DNA from 2 places in the Leifsonia stereocauli genome. Region 2 is predicted to be linked to the other one. Evidence: predicted binding sites of a transcription regulator. Region 2 holds the regulator's gene; the other holds the start of a gene.
The links. The regulator HrcA, encoded in region 2, represses chaperone genes, less so after heat shock. The targets are predictions, from matches to a motif close to TTNGCACTCGNNNNNNNCGAGTGCNAA.

Region 1 (7,408 bases), on a different contig from region 2:
CGCGCCCTCTTCGAAGGTGGTGACCTTGGTGCCGTCGCCGGTACCGCCCGAGACCTGCTGGAGGTACTTCGAGATCTCGGTGCCGTCGGTGCTGTTGGCCGCGTAGGCAGCCAGAGCGATGAGGACGGCGGCGTCGTACGACTCGGGTCCGTAGCTGAAGTCGGTCAGGGCCGGGTCTGCGGTGAGCAGGCGCTCCCTGAAGTCGTCCTCGAGCTTGGGGCCGGGGAGCGTACCCTTCGATCCGGCGATGAGGCCGGGAGCGAAGTCGGCGCTGTAGTCGGCGAGGTTTCCATCGACGAAGTACAGCTTGTCACCGGGGTAGCCGGATCCGACGAGAGCAGGCACGACGACCTTGGCCTCGTCGAACGTGATGACGGCAACGGCGTCGGGCTTCGCGGCGGAGATCGCCGAGAGCTGAGCGTCGAAGTTGGAGTCACCGGTGTTGAACTGCTGCTCGACGACGACCTCCCCGCCGGCGGCCTCGAAGGCCTCCTGCGTGGCCTTGGCCAGGCCGGTGCCGTAGGGGTCGTTCAGCACGAGGAGACCGAGGGTGGAGTTGCCGTCCTCGGCGATCTGCGTGCCGAGAACCTCTCCCTGGAGCAGGTCGGAGGGAGCCGTACGGAAGTACAGGCCCTTGTCCTCGTAGGTCGTGAAGTCGGGCGACGTGTTCGCCGGCGAGAACTGCACGACACCGGCGCCGGTGATCTGGTCGATGACAGTGAAGGAGACACCCGAGGACGCCGCACCGACGATGGCCGAAACATCCTGCGAGAGGAGGTCGGTCACCGAGACGGTGGCGGTGTCGGTCGTGGTGTCACCCGAGTCGCGGTAGATGACCTCGAGATTGAGGCCCGATGCTGCGTCGTTGACCTCGGTCGCGCCGAGCTTGACGCCGGCCTCCTCGGGCGGGCCGAGGAAGGCGAGGGTGCCGGACTGCGGCAGGATCGTGCCGATCTTCAGATCGAGGGCACGGTCACCGGCCTTGATGGGCAGGGCGTCGCCGGCCGCGGCCGTCTCGGAAGCGGACGGGCTGGCCGCCTCGCCGCCACCACTGCTGCACGCGGTCAGTAGGAGAGCGCTGACGCCGACGAGGGCGGCTCCGCTCAATACTGCCCGGGCAGAGCGCGAGGCCTTGGCCTTCGCGAATACGCTCATGTTGCTCCTTGGGACTTAGGAATGTGTACACAGATGGCAGTCCGGAAGACTGCCGTGCTGCCACAGTATTGGGCGATCATGGACCGGACAAGCCAACTTGGTCACAGTGCGGTAAAACCGTCCAAATTGTTACATCCCGGCAAACTGGCGGGCACAAAACAACGGAATCTGTACTGCGCGGCCATTCCTGCGACGTTTTCACGCGTCTGAGCAGGGCGCCGGGAGCTACTTCTTGGTGGACTTCGTCGGGCTCGGCTCAGGTTCCGGCGTCGCCTGGGCGAGGCCTCCTGAACCCGTCATGCCGGCGTACACGATCGACGTGTCATCGGCGAGGGCGGCAGCGCACTCGCCGAAGCTGACGCAGGAGAACGCGCCGCTCGAGACCGCCGTGATGGCCTCCGCGATCGCGCTGCCCGAGTCGTTGTCCGCCTCGGTCGCCGCAAGCGCGACGCGAATGGTGGTGTCGTAAGCCTCGCCGCCGCCGATGAGCGGGTCCGCCCCGGGATCCGCAGAAAGCAGGCGAGCTGATGAGGCCTCGTCGGGCTTCCAGTCGGCGGGGCCGATACGCACGACGGTCGTGGCGCCGCCGACACCGGCGATCTCCTCGGGGATGTCGCCCGTCGCCGCCCAGAGCACGACGTCGATGCTGCGTTCGGCGAGTTCCTTCACGATGGCTGCGGCATCCGTCGACGTCGATCGATGCACCACGACGACGGGTGCCCCGAGAACGCCACCCTGCTCGTCCAGTTCGCGCACGGCCAACTCGACTCCTGCGACCTGTGCCTGGGAGACGGCCGCTGTCTTGCCTGCCATGTCGAGAACCGTCATGAGGTGGAGCGACCCGTCGCCGGCGACGACCGGCGCAGGAGTCTGGGTCGCCGTCGGGGTCGGTCGCTGCTCGTCCTGACTCTGGGCAGTGCAGCCGGTGAGCAGGAGCGCGCCTGCCACGAGGGCTGCGAGCGCAACCGATCGGTGGGTCCTCATAACGGGCGGTCCTTCCCCTTCTGCCGGGCGCAAGCCTAGCGGCGGGTCAGACCAAGTCGACGGATGCGCGCCGCCCACTGCGCGCCGACCGCGCCATGTCGATCGTGAGCACCGCCAGAGCGACCCAGACCAGGCTGAATCCGACCCAGCGCTCAGGCGGCATCGCCTCGTGCAGCAGCACCACGCCGACCAGGAACTGGATGAAAGGCGCGAAGTACTGGATGAAGCCCATGTAGATGAGCGGAAGGCGTCTCGACGCCGCGGCGAAGAACAGCAGCGGCACGGCCGTGATGACTCCGGCAGCCGCGAGGAGCACGGTGTGCCAGACGCTGACGGTGCCGAGCGTGATCCCGCCGGTCGCGCTCACGACGATGAGGGCGACGATGGCGACTGGGGCGAGCCACGCCGTCTCGAGCGTGAGGCCCGAAACGGCGTCGACCTGGCCGCCGACCCTCTTCTTGATCAATCCGTAGAAGCCGAAGGAGAACGCGAGGGCCAGGGCGACCCAGGGGAAGCTGCCATGCCCGAAGGCGAGAACGAGCACGGCGACGATGCTGATGCCCACAGCCGCCCACTGCAACGGACGCAGCCGCTCCCGGAGCACGATGACACCGAGGAACACTGTGACGATCGGGTTGATGAAGTAGCCGAGCGCCGCCTCGACGACCTGCCCCGTCATGGCGGCGAAGACGTAGACCGTCCAGTTCACCAGGATGAGCACTCCGGCGAGCGCCATGGTCAGGGAGATGCGCGGCTGCCGGGCCAGCGCGAAGAATCCGCGCCACGCCTTCGTGGCGGTCAGGAGGATGGCGCAGAACACCAGCGAGAAGAGGATGCGCCATGAGACGATCTCGGGAGCCCCGGCCGGGGCCAGCGCGATGAAGTAGATGGGGAGGAAGCCCCAGAGCACATAGGCGGAGATCGCGTAGATCAGTCCGGTGCGGCCGACGTTGTCGGTCGGCGGTGCGAGGGGGGTCTTCGGAGATTCCTTCGTCACAGCCACTCGTCTGAGCTTACGCGGCGAGAAGCCGGTGCGAGCTGGGCCGACTGCCAACGCGACGCGACATCCTGCCGCGGAGGAGCATCCGCTCCTTCTGGAGCACGAGGCGGCAAGGGCTCGGTCCGACCCGGGTATGACGAAGGGGCCCGGATGCGGTCAGCATCCGGGCCCCTCACTCGTGCGGGGTGCGACTAGCGCACGACCACCGCGAGAACGTCGCGAGCGGAGAGGACCAGGAGGTCCTCACCCGAGAACTTGACCTCGGTTCCGCCGTACTTGGAGTAGATGACCTTGTCGCCGACGGCGATGTCGAGGGGCACGCGGTTGCCGTTGTCGTCGATGCGACCGGGGCCCACTGCCACGACCTCGCCCTCCTGGGGCTTCTCCTTGGCGGTGTCGGGGATGACGAGACCCGACGCCGTGGTCTGCTCTGCCTCGACCTGCTTGATGACGATGCGATCCTCGAGCGGCTTGATGGAGACCGACACGGTTGACCTCTTTCTGTAACGAAGACTGGGTTAGCACACTCGATATGAGAGTGCTAAGACGAGTTTAGGGCGCGATTGGCACTCATGCAACGTGAGTGCCAACCATGACGTCGGGCGCGGCGGCCTGTGGGTTAGCGTTGAGGCATGGATCGCTCCGAGCTCGTCGACCTTCTGACGCCAGAGGGATTCCGTCTCCTCGACTCCCTCCCGCCGTGGGATGCCAAGGCCGACGTCGTACGCCTGGTCAGCAGCCTGCGCGCCCAGGGCCATCCGGCCGGGCTCGTCGCGAGCGTGCTCAGCCAGTCGCGGCTTCGGGCGAGAGCCGAGAGCAAGTTCGGCGAATTCGCCTCCCGCATGCTGTTCACCGACGCCGGTCTCGAGCAGGCGACGAGACTCTCAGTGGCGGCGCTGCACGCCGGGCGGTACACGGCGGCCGGCATCGGCCGGGTGGCCGACCTCGGCTGCGGAATCGGGGGCGACGCCCTGGCGATGGCCGCCCTCGAGCTCGAGGTGACCGCCGCCGACGCCGACGAGGTCACGGCGGCCATCGCCAGCTACAACCTCGCCCCGTTCACGGCGGCCACCGTGCTCAACGCCCGCGCCGAGGAAGTCGATCTCGCCGGCGTCGATGGCGTGTACCTGGACCCTGCCCGACGCACGGCCGGCCACTCCGAGACCGAGCGGTTGACCCAGGCGAGCGACTACTCGCCCTCCCTCGATTTCGCATTCGGGCTGGGCGAACGGATGCCGACAGGCGTGAAGCTCGGCCCGGGCTTCGACCGCTCGCTCATCCCCGCGAACGCTGAAGCCCAGTGGGTGTCGGTCGACGGGCAGCTGGTGGAGATGGGGCTCTGGTTCGGCGCACTGGCCCGTCCCGGCATCCGTCGCTCGGCGCTGCTGCTGGGGCGGGCGGGCACGGCCGAGCTCAGCGCCGCCGCCGACAGCCCGGACGTCGAGGTCCGTGAACTCGGCGAGTACCTCTACGAGCCAGACGGCGCCGTCATCCGCGCCAGGCTCATCGGCGATCTGGCACGCGAGATCGACGCCGGAATGCTCAGCGAGGGAATCGCCTATCTCACGTCCGATGCCGCGCGCGCGACCCCGTTCGCGACGGCGTTCCACGTGCTCGAGGCGCTGCCCACCGACGAGAAGAAGCTGAAGGCCGCCCTGCGCGAGCGTGGGATCGGAACGCTCGAGATCAAGAAGCGCGGCATCGACGTCGATCCGGCCCAGCTGCGGAAGCGTCTGCAACTGAAGGGGACGGCATCAGCCACCATCGTGCTCGCCCGACAGGCCGGCAAGCACGTGACACTCCTCGTCGAGAGGGTCTGACCATCTCGACTGCGTGACGGCGGGACGGCCCGACGGCGGGACCACGCGGAATATGCGCCGCTCAGGGCCCAGGGGCGACCCGGACGACGACCAGCACCCAGATAGCGGCGACCACGATGCCGGCCACGCCCGTGACGATTCCGACGATCCTGTTGGTGCGGCTGTACGAGTCCCTCGGCCGCGCGGCGATCCCCGCGATCACGGCGATCACGCACGCGACAGCTCCCCACGGCAGGAACAGGCTGACGAACAGGCCGCCGACACCCAACCAGCTCGACAGGCTGGCCGCGGCACTGGGCGGTTCCGGCATCAGCGCCGCCTCGGACTGGCTCATCGATCCTCCCTGCGCCGCCGGTGGAGACGTGAGGCGGATGGCCGTCACGGCCATCCGCCTCACCTCGACGGTGTTCCTAGTACGTCGTGTAACCCGAGTCGCCGATGGACGCGAAGACCGCGATCCAGAAGATGAGCGAGATCAGGCCGATGACGACGCCGAGGAAGCCCAGGATGATTCCGGTCAACCACATGCCCTTCGCTGCCGGCTCCTTCTTCTTGCCGAGGAATCCCAGGACGATGGCCGCCGCTGGGATCAGCATCTGCAGGATGCCTCCGGCGATGGGGATCCACACGACGACCAGCGATCCCGCAACGCCGATGATGCCGGCGATGAGCGAAATGAGGCTGAGCGTCGGAGTCGGCGACGCCGGGCCGGAGGCGTATGCCGACGCTCCGTAAGCCGGAGCTGCCGGAGCGCCGTAGGCGGGCGGTGCTCCATACGCGGGCGGCGGTGTCTGTGGAGCACCGTAGGCGGGGGGCACGGGGGGCGCAGGCGGCGCGGGGGGAGCCGGCGGCGCAGCAGGCGGAACCGGAGGGACCGCGGGTGTCGGCGGCTCGACGGGCGGCGCCGGAGGTGCGTCCGGCGCGTCGGGGACCGTCGGCTCCTCGGGAATCGTCGGCTCGTCGACTGGAGCCGCAGCGGTAGCGGCATCCGTCACCGCAGGAGTCTCTGCTGCCTCGGGAATCTCGGTCGAAGGGACCGTGGGTTCGACACCGTCGACCGGCTGCTCCGGCTCGTCGGGTCGTGCGGGGGTCGTGGGATCGCTCATGGCGGTGGCCTGCTTTCGGTTCAGTACTGGTCGCCGTTTGCCGCGGCGAAGAAGAAGAGCGGAATGAGGACGACGAAGAAGAGGATGATGCCGGCGAGGATGCCGAGGTACCCGAGGACGAGGCCGGCGATGGCGAAGCCGCGGCCCTGCTCGCCGGTCTTCTTGACCTGGCTCAGGCCGATGTGCCCGAGGACGATGCCCACGAGGCTGATGCCGACGATGGACAGGATGAACGAGAGGATCGACAGCACGTTCCACTTGGGCTGAGCGGGGTACGGCTGGCCGTAGGCGGGCTGCTGGGCATACGTGGGTGCCTGAGCGGGTGCCGGCGGCGGGCTGTAGGCGGGCGGGACCGCGGGGGCAGCAGCAGGCTGCGCGGTCGGCGGAATCGTCGGGCCACCGACGTCATCTGCAGGTGGCTGGTTGACGTCGGTCATCGGTCCCCTTCCGGCCGTGGATTCGCACGTCTGCCCACCCTACTCCGCCTGATCAGAGGCGGAAAGGGCGACGCGCGACTATGACGCCGGCTCGGTTCGGGGGCTCAATGCACCTGGATGTCGGTGACCGGCAGCGTGGAGTCGGCACCGAAATCGGGCCCGGACGGATCGTGCCCGTGCATCACGAGCTGGGCTCCGAGGGCTGCGATCATGGCGCCGTTGTCCGTGCAGAGGTCGAGCGGCGGGATGCGCAGGGCTATGCCCGCCGCGGAAGTGCGCTCCTCGGCGAGCGAGCGCACCCTCGCGTTCGCGACGACACCGCCGCCGAGCAGGAGCCTGGGCACGCCCAGGTCGGTGCACGCTGCGATCGCCTTGCCGATGAGGACGTCGGCGACGGCCTCCCGGAAGCTCGCGGCGACGTCGTTGATCGGGACCTCCTCGCCGGCGTCCTGCTTCTTCTCGACCCACCGCGCGACGGAGGTCTTGAGTCCGGAGAAGCTGAAGTCGTACCGATGGGCGGCCATGTCCTTCGGCAGGGTCAGGCCGCGCGGGAACCGGATCGCCTTCGGGTCTCCCTGTGCGGCCAGCCTGTCGATGTGCGGACCGCCCGGGTAGGGCAGGCCGAGGATGCGAGCGACCTTGTCGAACGCCTCCCCCGCAGCGTCGTCGATGGTCTCGCCGAGGAGCTCGACGTCGGAGACCAGGTCTCGGACGAGCAGCAGCGAGGTGTGACCGCCGGAGACGAGCAGGGCGATCGTGGGGTACTCGAGGTGCCCCTCCTCGCCGAGGACATCGACACCGACGTGGCCTACGAGATGGTTGACCGCGTAGAGCGGCTTGTCGAGCGCGAGTGCCAGCGCCTTGGCCGAGCCCACGCCGACCATGAGCGCCCCGGACAGGCCGGGC
Region 2 (7,408 bases):
GCCGGGTGCTGCGCGCTCGTCTCGAGATCGATCTCGGTGAGGGCCAGCTCGGCGGTGGGCTCCAGCAACAGCATCCGCACGGATGCCGCCAGGGTGGCGAGGTGTTTCGTGGTCGAGAGTTCACGCACCTCGGTCGCCCACGGACGAATGGACTGCTTGGTGGCCTCGCGGGCGATCGTCGCCCACCGGTCGCGACCCTTCGCGGCCTTCGCGGCGTCCCACCGCGAGATCGAGCGGGAGGCAGCCCACGGGATGACGGCGTCGACGCCGAGCTCTGTCGCGGCCTGCACGGCGAGCTCGTCGCGGTCGCCCTTCGCGAGGGCCTGCACGAGCACGAGGCGGGGCGAGGCGGCGTCGACGCGCTGCACCCGATCGGCCGAGATCCTGAGCTCACCCGGGGCCGCGGAGGTGACCTCCCCTGTGACGATGAGACCGCGACCGTTGCCGATCGAGAGCGTCTCGCCGACCCGCGTGCGACCGACCGTGACGGCGTGCCGCGCCTCGGCGCCCGTGATGGTCACGGAGTCGTCGACGGCGTCGGGCTCGAGGTCGTCACGCAGGTAGAGCGAGCTCACTATGCCCCGATCAGCCGAGGAAGCGGTCGCGCAGCTTGGCGAACAGGCCCTGCTGGAAGTGGGTCAGCGCCGGCTTGGGCGCCTTGTGCGAGTTCGCGAACTGGGTGATGAGGTCGCGCTCCTTGCCGCTCAACTTCATCGGCGTCACGACCTGCACGCCGATCTTGAGGTCGCCTCGTCCGTTGCCGCGGAGCTTGGTGACGCCGCGGTCGCGCACTGTGATGATCTCGGCGCTCTGCACGCCGGGCTTCAGTTCGACCTCGACGTCGCCGTCGAGGGCGTGCACCGTCGTCGTCGCCCCGAGGATCGCATCCGTCATCGGAACCTCGAGCGTGCACAGCAGGTCGTCGCCGTCGCGGCTGAAGACGTCGTGGTGGCGCACCTTCATCTCGAGGTAGAGGTCGCCGTTGGGTCCGCCGGCCGGGCCGGCCTCGCCGCTGCCCGGCATCTGCAGGCGCACACCCGTGTCGACGCCCGCTGGGATGTCGACGGGAACCGTACGGCGGGCGCGCACGCGGCCCTGACCTTGGCAGGTGACGCACGGCGAGGCGATGACGGTGCCATAGCCGCGGCAGGTGCCGCAGGGGCTCGAGGTCATCACGTTGCCGAGCAGTGAGCGCACGGCACGCTGGATGCTGCCGGTTCCGTGGCAGATGTCGCAGGTGACGGGGTGCGTACCCGGCTGGCAGCACGAGCCCTGGCAGGTCTCGCAGAGGATCGCCGTGTCGACCTCGATCTCCCGGTGGGTGCCGAAGATGATCTCGTCGAGGTCCACCTCGACGCGGAGCAGCGCGTCCTGCCCGCGCTCGCGACGCGATCGCGGGCCGCGGCGGCCGCTGTTGCCGCCCCCGCCGAAGAAGGTCTCGAAGATGTCGCCGAAGCCTCCGAAGTCGCCGCCGCCGGCTCCGCCGAAGCCACCCTGACCGCCGAGGTCGTACTGCTGGCGCTGTTTGGGGTCGCTCAGCACGTCGTAGGCGTGGGTGACGAGCTTGAACCGCTCGGATGCATCAGCTCCGGGATTCACGTCGGGGTGCAGCTCGCGAGCAAGGCGCCGGTAGGCCTTCTTGATCTCGTCGTTGGTCGCCTCACGGGAGACGCCGAGTACTTCGTAGTGGTCAGCCACAGGCAGCCGATTCCTTTCCGCTCACGAACGCCGCTGTTCGGCCTCGTGAGATGTTCCTGGGATGCCCCTCAGCCCTCGGCGAGGAGCTTCGAGAGGTAGCGGGCGACGGCGCGGACCGCCGCCATGTTGTTCGAGTAGTCCATGCGGGTGGGGCCGAGCAGGCCGACGCTGGCGATGTCGCCCTGCGAGGCCGAGTAACCGCTCAGCATGATCGAGGTCTCGCCGAGCCCGAACGACTCGTTCTCCCGGCCGATGCTCACCGAGACGGCGTTCTGGTCTGCTGCCATCTCTCCGAACAGGCGCAGCAGCACCACCTGCTCCTCGATGGCCTCCATGACCGGGAAGATGCTGCCGGAGAAATCGCTCTCGGTGCGCACCAGGTTGGCGGCACCGGCCATCACCAGGCGGTCCTGACGGTGCGCCAGCACCTGCTCGCCGAGAGCATGCACGACCGCGGTGGCCAGCGCCCGCGCGTCGGGAGCGACGTCATCGACGAGGCCGGTGAGACGCTCGGCGGCATCCGTCATCGCGAGACCGCCGAGAACGCCGTTCAGACGGGTGCGCAGCTCGGCGAGCTGCTGCTCGTCGATCGGCGTCGAGAACTCGATGACTCGTTGCTCGACCCGGCCATTGTCGGTGATGAGCACCGAGAGCAGTCGGGTGTCGCTGAGCCCGACCAGTTCGATGTGCCGCACCCGCGCCCGGCTGAGCGACGGATACTGCACCAGGGCGACCTGGTGGGTGAGCTGCGACAGCAGACGGACCGTGCGGCCGAGCACGTCGTCGAAGTCGGCGGATGCGCCCAGGAAGGTCTCGATGGCGTGGCGCTGAGCGGCGGAGAGCGGCTTGACGTCGGTGAGCCTGTCGACGAAGAGGCGGTAGCCCTTGTCGGTCGGGATGCGGCCGGACGAGGTGTGCGGCGCCGCGATGAGCTCCTCCTCTTCGAGCAGCGCCATGTCGTTGCGGATGGTCGCGGCCGAGACGCCGAAGGAGTGTCGCTCGACGATGGCCTTGGAACCGACGGGCTCACGTGAGGCGACGTAGTCGTGCACGATGGCCCTGAGCACGGCGAGTGAACGTTCCGACACCATCTGCTGTCCACCCCCTGCCGCCGCGTTTAGCACTCGTAAAGTATGAGTGCCAATTCTACCCGACCGCGGAGCAACAGTCGTTTGCCGGGCGGAGTTTCGAACCAGTAGCGTGAAGCAGCACCCCGACGGGCTGCGGGATCTGTCTCGACCGGAGCCTGCCGCGCGCATCCGCCTCACAAGGAGACCTCTCGCCATGAGCGACACCGATCACACGCCGGACGAGCCGTTCTCGGCCACCGAGGACCGCCAGTGGGCTTCGTTCGCGCACTTCGGAGGGGCCATCGCCATCCTCGGGTTCTTCAACAGCTGGGCAGCCGTCCTGGCGATCCTGCCGGCGCTCATCATCTACCTGGTGCTCGGTAAGCGCGGCCACCTGACCCGTGATGAGGCCCGGGAGGCCCTGAACTTCCAGATCACCATGGTCGGCGCGATCATCATCTGGGCGATCGTGGCGACCATCCTCGGAGCGCTGTTCTGGTGGCTGGGGCCGGTCTGGATCGTACTCGGCCCGCTCTTCCAGATCATCGGCTGGGCACTCGTCATCGTCGACGTGATCTTCTCGATCATCGGCGGGATGCGCGTCAACAACGGCGGCAGCTACCGCTACCCGTTCGCCCTGCGCCTGGTGCACTGACCTCGGCGCGCCGGATCTGAGCGGCCGTCTCGCGTCGACACTTCGCGGCAGATCGTATGGCTGCAGGACGCGTGGCGCTATCGTTTCAGTGCACCCACCGGGCCCTCGACAGTCCGCGCTGGAGAATCAGCCTCATCGACGACTGACCACAAGGAGTCATCATGTCCGACGCAACACCTCCTCCTCCCCCGCCGCAGAACCCGTACCAGGCTCCCGGTGGATACCTCAGCCCTGCCGACGAGAAGCTCTGGGCGACGCTGATCCACATCGGCGGCATCCTCTTCGGCTTCCTGCCCGCCCTCATCGGCTACCTGGTGCTGAAGGACAAGGGTCCATTCATCCGCGAGCACACCGCGACGGCCCTCAACTTCCAGATCACGCTGCTCATCGTCTACGTGGTCGGAAGCATCCTGACGCTCATCCTGATCGGGTTCCTCATCCTTCTCGCCGCTTGGGTGCTCGCGATCGTCTTCGGCATCATCGCCGCGATGAAGGCGAATGCGGGTCAGCTGTACACGTACCCGCTGACCATCAAGTTCGTCAGCTGAGTCGACGCCCGTCGCACTGATCAGTCGTCGGCGAGAAGTCGCCGCACGACGCCGTCAGCCAGAAGCCGTCCTGTCAGGGTCAGTTCCACTGATCCCGACAGGGCGGCTTTCGCGTCGATGAGGCCGTCGGCGATGAGGCCGGCGACAGCGTGTCTCCCGGGGGCGTGAAGCGACGATACCGGGATGCCCTCGCGGATGCGGGCCAGGAGTAGCACCCGCTCGACCCCGCGGGTCTCGGCGTCGAGGGTCTCCCGCCCGGCTCCGGGCGAGACGCCGGCCAGGACGCGGTCTGCATAGGCTGCCGGATGCTTCACATTCCACCAGCGCACGCCGCCGACGTGGCTGTGGGCACCGGGGCCGACGCCCCACCAGTCGCCGCCCCGCCAGTACGCGAGATTGTGGCGCGACCTGTGCTCGACACTGCGCGACCAGTTGCTGACCTCGTACCAGTCGTAGCCTGCATCGGCCAGCATCCGGTCGGCCAGTTCGTACATGTCGGCCTGGAGGTCTTCATCGGGCTCGGCGACCTCGCCGCGCTTGATCTGCCTGGCGAGCTTGGTGCCGTCCTCCACGATGAGCGAGTAGGCGCTCAGGTGGTCGGGTCGCTGCGCGATGGCGTGCTCGAGGCTGGCCCTCCAGTCGTCGAGCGACTCCCCCGGGGTGCCGTAGATGAGGTCGAGGCTGACGTCGAGTCCGGCATCCCGGGCCCATCCGACGACCAGCGGGATGCGGGCGGGATCGTGAGTGCGCTCGAGCGTCGCCAGAACGTGGGGAACGGCCGACTGCATGCCGAAGGAGACGCGCGTGAAGCCGGCCGCTGCCAGCACCGCGAGATACTCGGCGTCGACGGAGTCGGGGTTCGCCTCCGTCGTGACCTCGGCATCGGGCTCGATGCCGAAGGAGGCGCGAACGGCGTCGAGCATCCGCACCAGGTCGCCCGCAGGAAGCAGCGTCGGAGTGCCGCCGCCGAAGAAGACCGTGCTCGCCGGGCGCCTCGGAAGGCCCGACTCGGCGAGGATGCCGGCGCCGGCCGCGATCTCGAGAGAGGCCTGGGCCGCGTAGTCCGACTGCTTCACTCCGCGGATCTCGTCGGAGGTGTAGGTGTTGAAATCGCAGTATCCGCAGCGCACCCGGCAGAAGGGCACGTGGAGATAGACGCCGAAGGTGCGCTCGTCTGCCCCGAGGACGGCGGATGCCGGAAGCAGGCCGTCGGCGGGCGCCGGGTCGGCGAGGGGAAGTGCGCTGGGCATGTGGCTCGGCTCGGCCTAGACGGCCGCGGCGACGGGATGCAGCGCCCGCAGGTAGCGCTTGGTGTAGCGCTTCTGCGCCGAACGCAGCACGGGCCCGGCGAGCCTGTACAGCAGCGTGCTGGGGCGCGAGAACATGCGGATCGTGAGCCAGACGGAGTCGTCCTCCCGGTGATCGACGACCCAGGCCTCCTCGCCGCTCTCGGGGTGGCCCGGCATGGTTCCGTAGGCGAAGCCCACGCGGCCCGGTTCGTCGATGACGTAGATGACGCGCACCGGGGCCGTGAAGCTGATGCGCCACAGGTGCAGCTTGAGCTTCGCCGTCATCCCGGCGGTGATGAACGGGGAGCCGTCGGGCCCGTAACGCTCCTCGGCCTGCAGGGCGGGCTGCTCGGCCGCAGGGGTCCCGTCGTCGTTGAAGACCAGGCCCGTGTACTGGGTGCCTGTGCCCGAGCGCACCTCGGTGACCTCGATGCCGCTGCCACGCTGCACTCCCCACGTCATGAGGGACGAGGAGGCGATCGCGAAGCGTTCGGCACCGCTGCCGAGCTTCACCGTGTGCTCTTCGGCGCGATATCCGGCCGGCGGATACGCGAGGAGGTCGGGGGCGAGAGTGCCGCCGATCGCCCCGTAGGTGACCGGCTCTCCGACGAAGGTGGAACGGCGCATCCCTCCAGCCTACGCCGACGGGGCCGATCGGCTCATTCGGGGCCGGCGTCGATCCCAGCAGCGAGGGACGGCGTCATGCCCCGGCGGGTGGGTTCACGAGGAGATCGACCCGGTCGCGGAGGTAGCGCTCCAGGGGTATCGCCGCATCGTCGCCCGCTGTGGCACTCCAGCGCACGAGCGGCTCGTCGCCACGCACGAACAGGACACCCGTCGACGCCCGCAGCTCGGCGGCGTCCAGCACGATCGGTGTCGCGTCGAAGTTGACGGTCTCTCCCTCCGAGAACCTTCCGCGGAAGGCGGCGTCACGATAGGCGCGCCGCACCTCGGCGGACTCCGACTGGTACTGGGTGCGGCCCGGCGGCACGGCACGCGTCGTCAGGCCCTCGCGGTAGACGGCGCCGTCGGGGTCGATCAACAGCACGCCGAGCCGCCAGACCCGCCCACGCGGCACCATGACGGCGCGACGCGTGACGAGGAGCTTGCGGCGCGCCGGAACGTACTCGCCGAGGGCCTCATCGCGGGCTCCGGCCAAGGCAAGCCGACTGGCGGCATCCGTCAACAGGGTGCGGATGCCGCTCATGACGGCGTCGTCGTTCTCCTGGGGCGGCACAGGTTCGAGAGTAGGCGCTGGAAGGCTACTTCTTGTCCTTCGTCTCCACGTCGCCCGAGAGCGCTGCGATGAACGCCTCCTGGGGCACCTCGACGCGACCCACCATCTTCATGCGCTTCTTGCCCTCCTTCTGCTTCTCGAGGAGCTTGCGCTTGCGGGTGATGTCACCGCCGTAGCACTTGGCCAGAACGTCCTTGCGCATGGCACTGATCGACTCACGCGCGATGATGCGGGCGCCGATGGCCGCCTGGATGGGCACCTCGAACTGCTGGCGCGGAATGAGCTTGCGCAGGCGCCCGGTCATGAGCACGCCGTAGGCGTAGGCCTTCTCGCGGTGCACGATGGCGCTGAACGCGTCGACCTGCTCGCCCTGCAGCAGGATGTCGACCTTGACGAGGTCGGCCTCCTGGTCACCCGCGGGCTCGTAGTCGAGCGATGCGTACCCGGCCGTCTTCGACTTGAGGTGGTCGAAGAAGTCGAACACGATCTCGCCGAGGGGCATCGTGTAACGGATCTCGACGCGGTCCTCACCGAGGTACTCCATGCCGAGGAGAGTTCCACGTCGGGCCTGGCAGATCTCCATGATCACGCCGACGTAGTCCTTGGGCGCCAGCACGGCCGCCTTCACCACGGGCTCGCGCACGCTGACGATCTTGCCGCCGGGGAACTCGCTCGGGTTCGTGACGGTGACGGTCTTCTTGTCCTCGGTCGTGACCTCGTAGATCACCGAGGGCGCCGTCGTGATGAGGTCGAGGCCGAACTCGCGCTCGAGGCGCTCGGTCACGATCTCGAGGTGCAGCAGGCCGAGGAAGCCGCAGCGGAAGCCGAAGCCGAGCGCGACCGAGGTCTCGGGCTCGTAGACGAGGGCGGCATCCGACAGCTTCAGCTTGTCGAGCGCCTCGCGCAGGTCG

Region 1: a site for HrcA is predicted at 3,703-3,729, ahead of groES (co-chaperone GroES). Genes of this name have one in related genera too.

The regions. Positions count from the first base shown of each region.
Region 1 is NZ_JBCAUN010000003.1:489,795-497,202, reverse strand. Features, by position in the region: gene AADV74_RS16485 (ABC transporter substrate-binding protein) at 1-1,155, opposite strand, end outside; gene AADV74_RS16480 (hypothetical protein) at 1,381-2,139, opposite strand; gene rarD (EamA family transporter RarD) at 2,186-3,136, opposite strand; gene groES (co-chaperone GroES) at 3,331-3,627, opposite strand; gene AADV74_RS16465 (class I SAM-dependent methyltransferase) at 3,772-4,959, shown strand; gene AADV74_RS16460 (hypothetical protein) at 5,021-5,347, opposite strand; gene AADV74_RS16455 (hypothetical protein) at 5,370-6,065, opposite strand; gene AADV74_RS16450 (DUF4190 domain-containing protein) at 6,086-6,502, opposite strand; gene tsaD (tRNA (adenosine(37)-N6)-threonylcarbamoyltransferase complex transferase subunit TsaD) at 6,607-7,408, opposite strand, start outside.
Region 2 is NZ_JBCAUN010000001.1:834,798-842,205, reverse strand. Features, by position in the region: gene AADV74_RS04140 (16S rRNA (uracil(1498)-N(3))-methyltransferase) at 1-575, opposite strand, end outside; gene dnaJ (molecular chaperone DnaJ) at 586-1,698, opposite strand; gene hrcA (heat-inducible transcriptional repressor HrcA) at 1,767-2,789, opposite strand; gene AADV74_RS04125 (DUF4870 domain-containing protein) at 2,983-3,423, shown strand; gene AADV74_RS04120 (DUF4870 domain-containing protein) at 3,585-3,971, shown strand; gene hemW (radical SAM family heme chaperone HemW) at 3,992-5,221, opposite strand; gene AADV74_RS04110 (DUF1990 domain-containing protein) at 5,237-5,887, opposite strand; gene AADV74_RS04105 (hypothetical protein) at 5,961-6,497, opposite strand; gene lepA (translation elongation factor 4) at 6,523-7,408, opposite strand, start outside.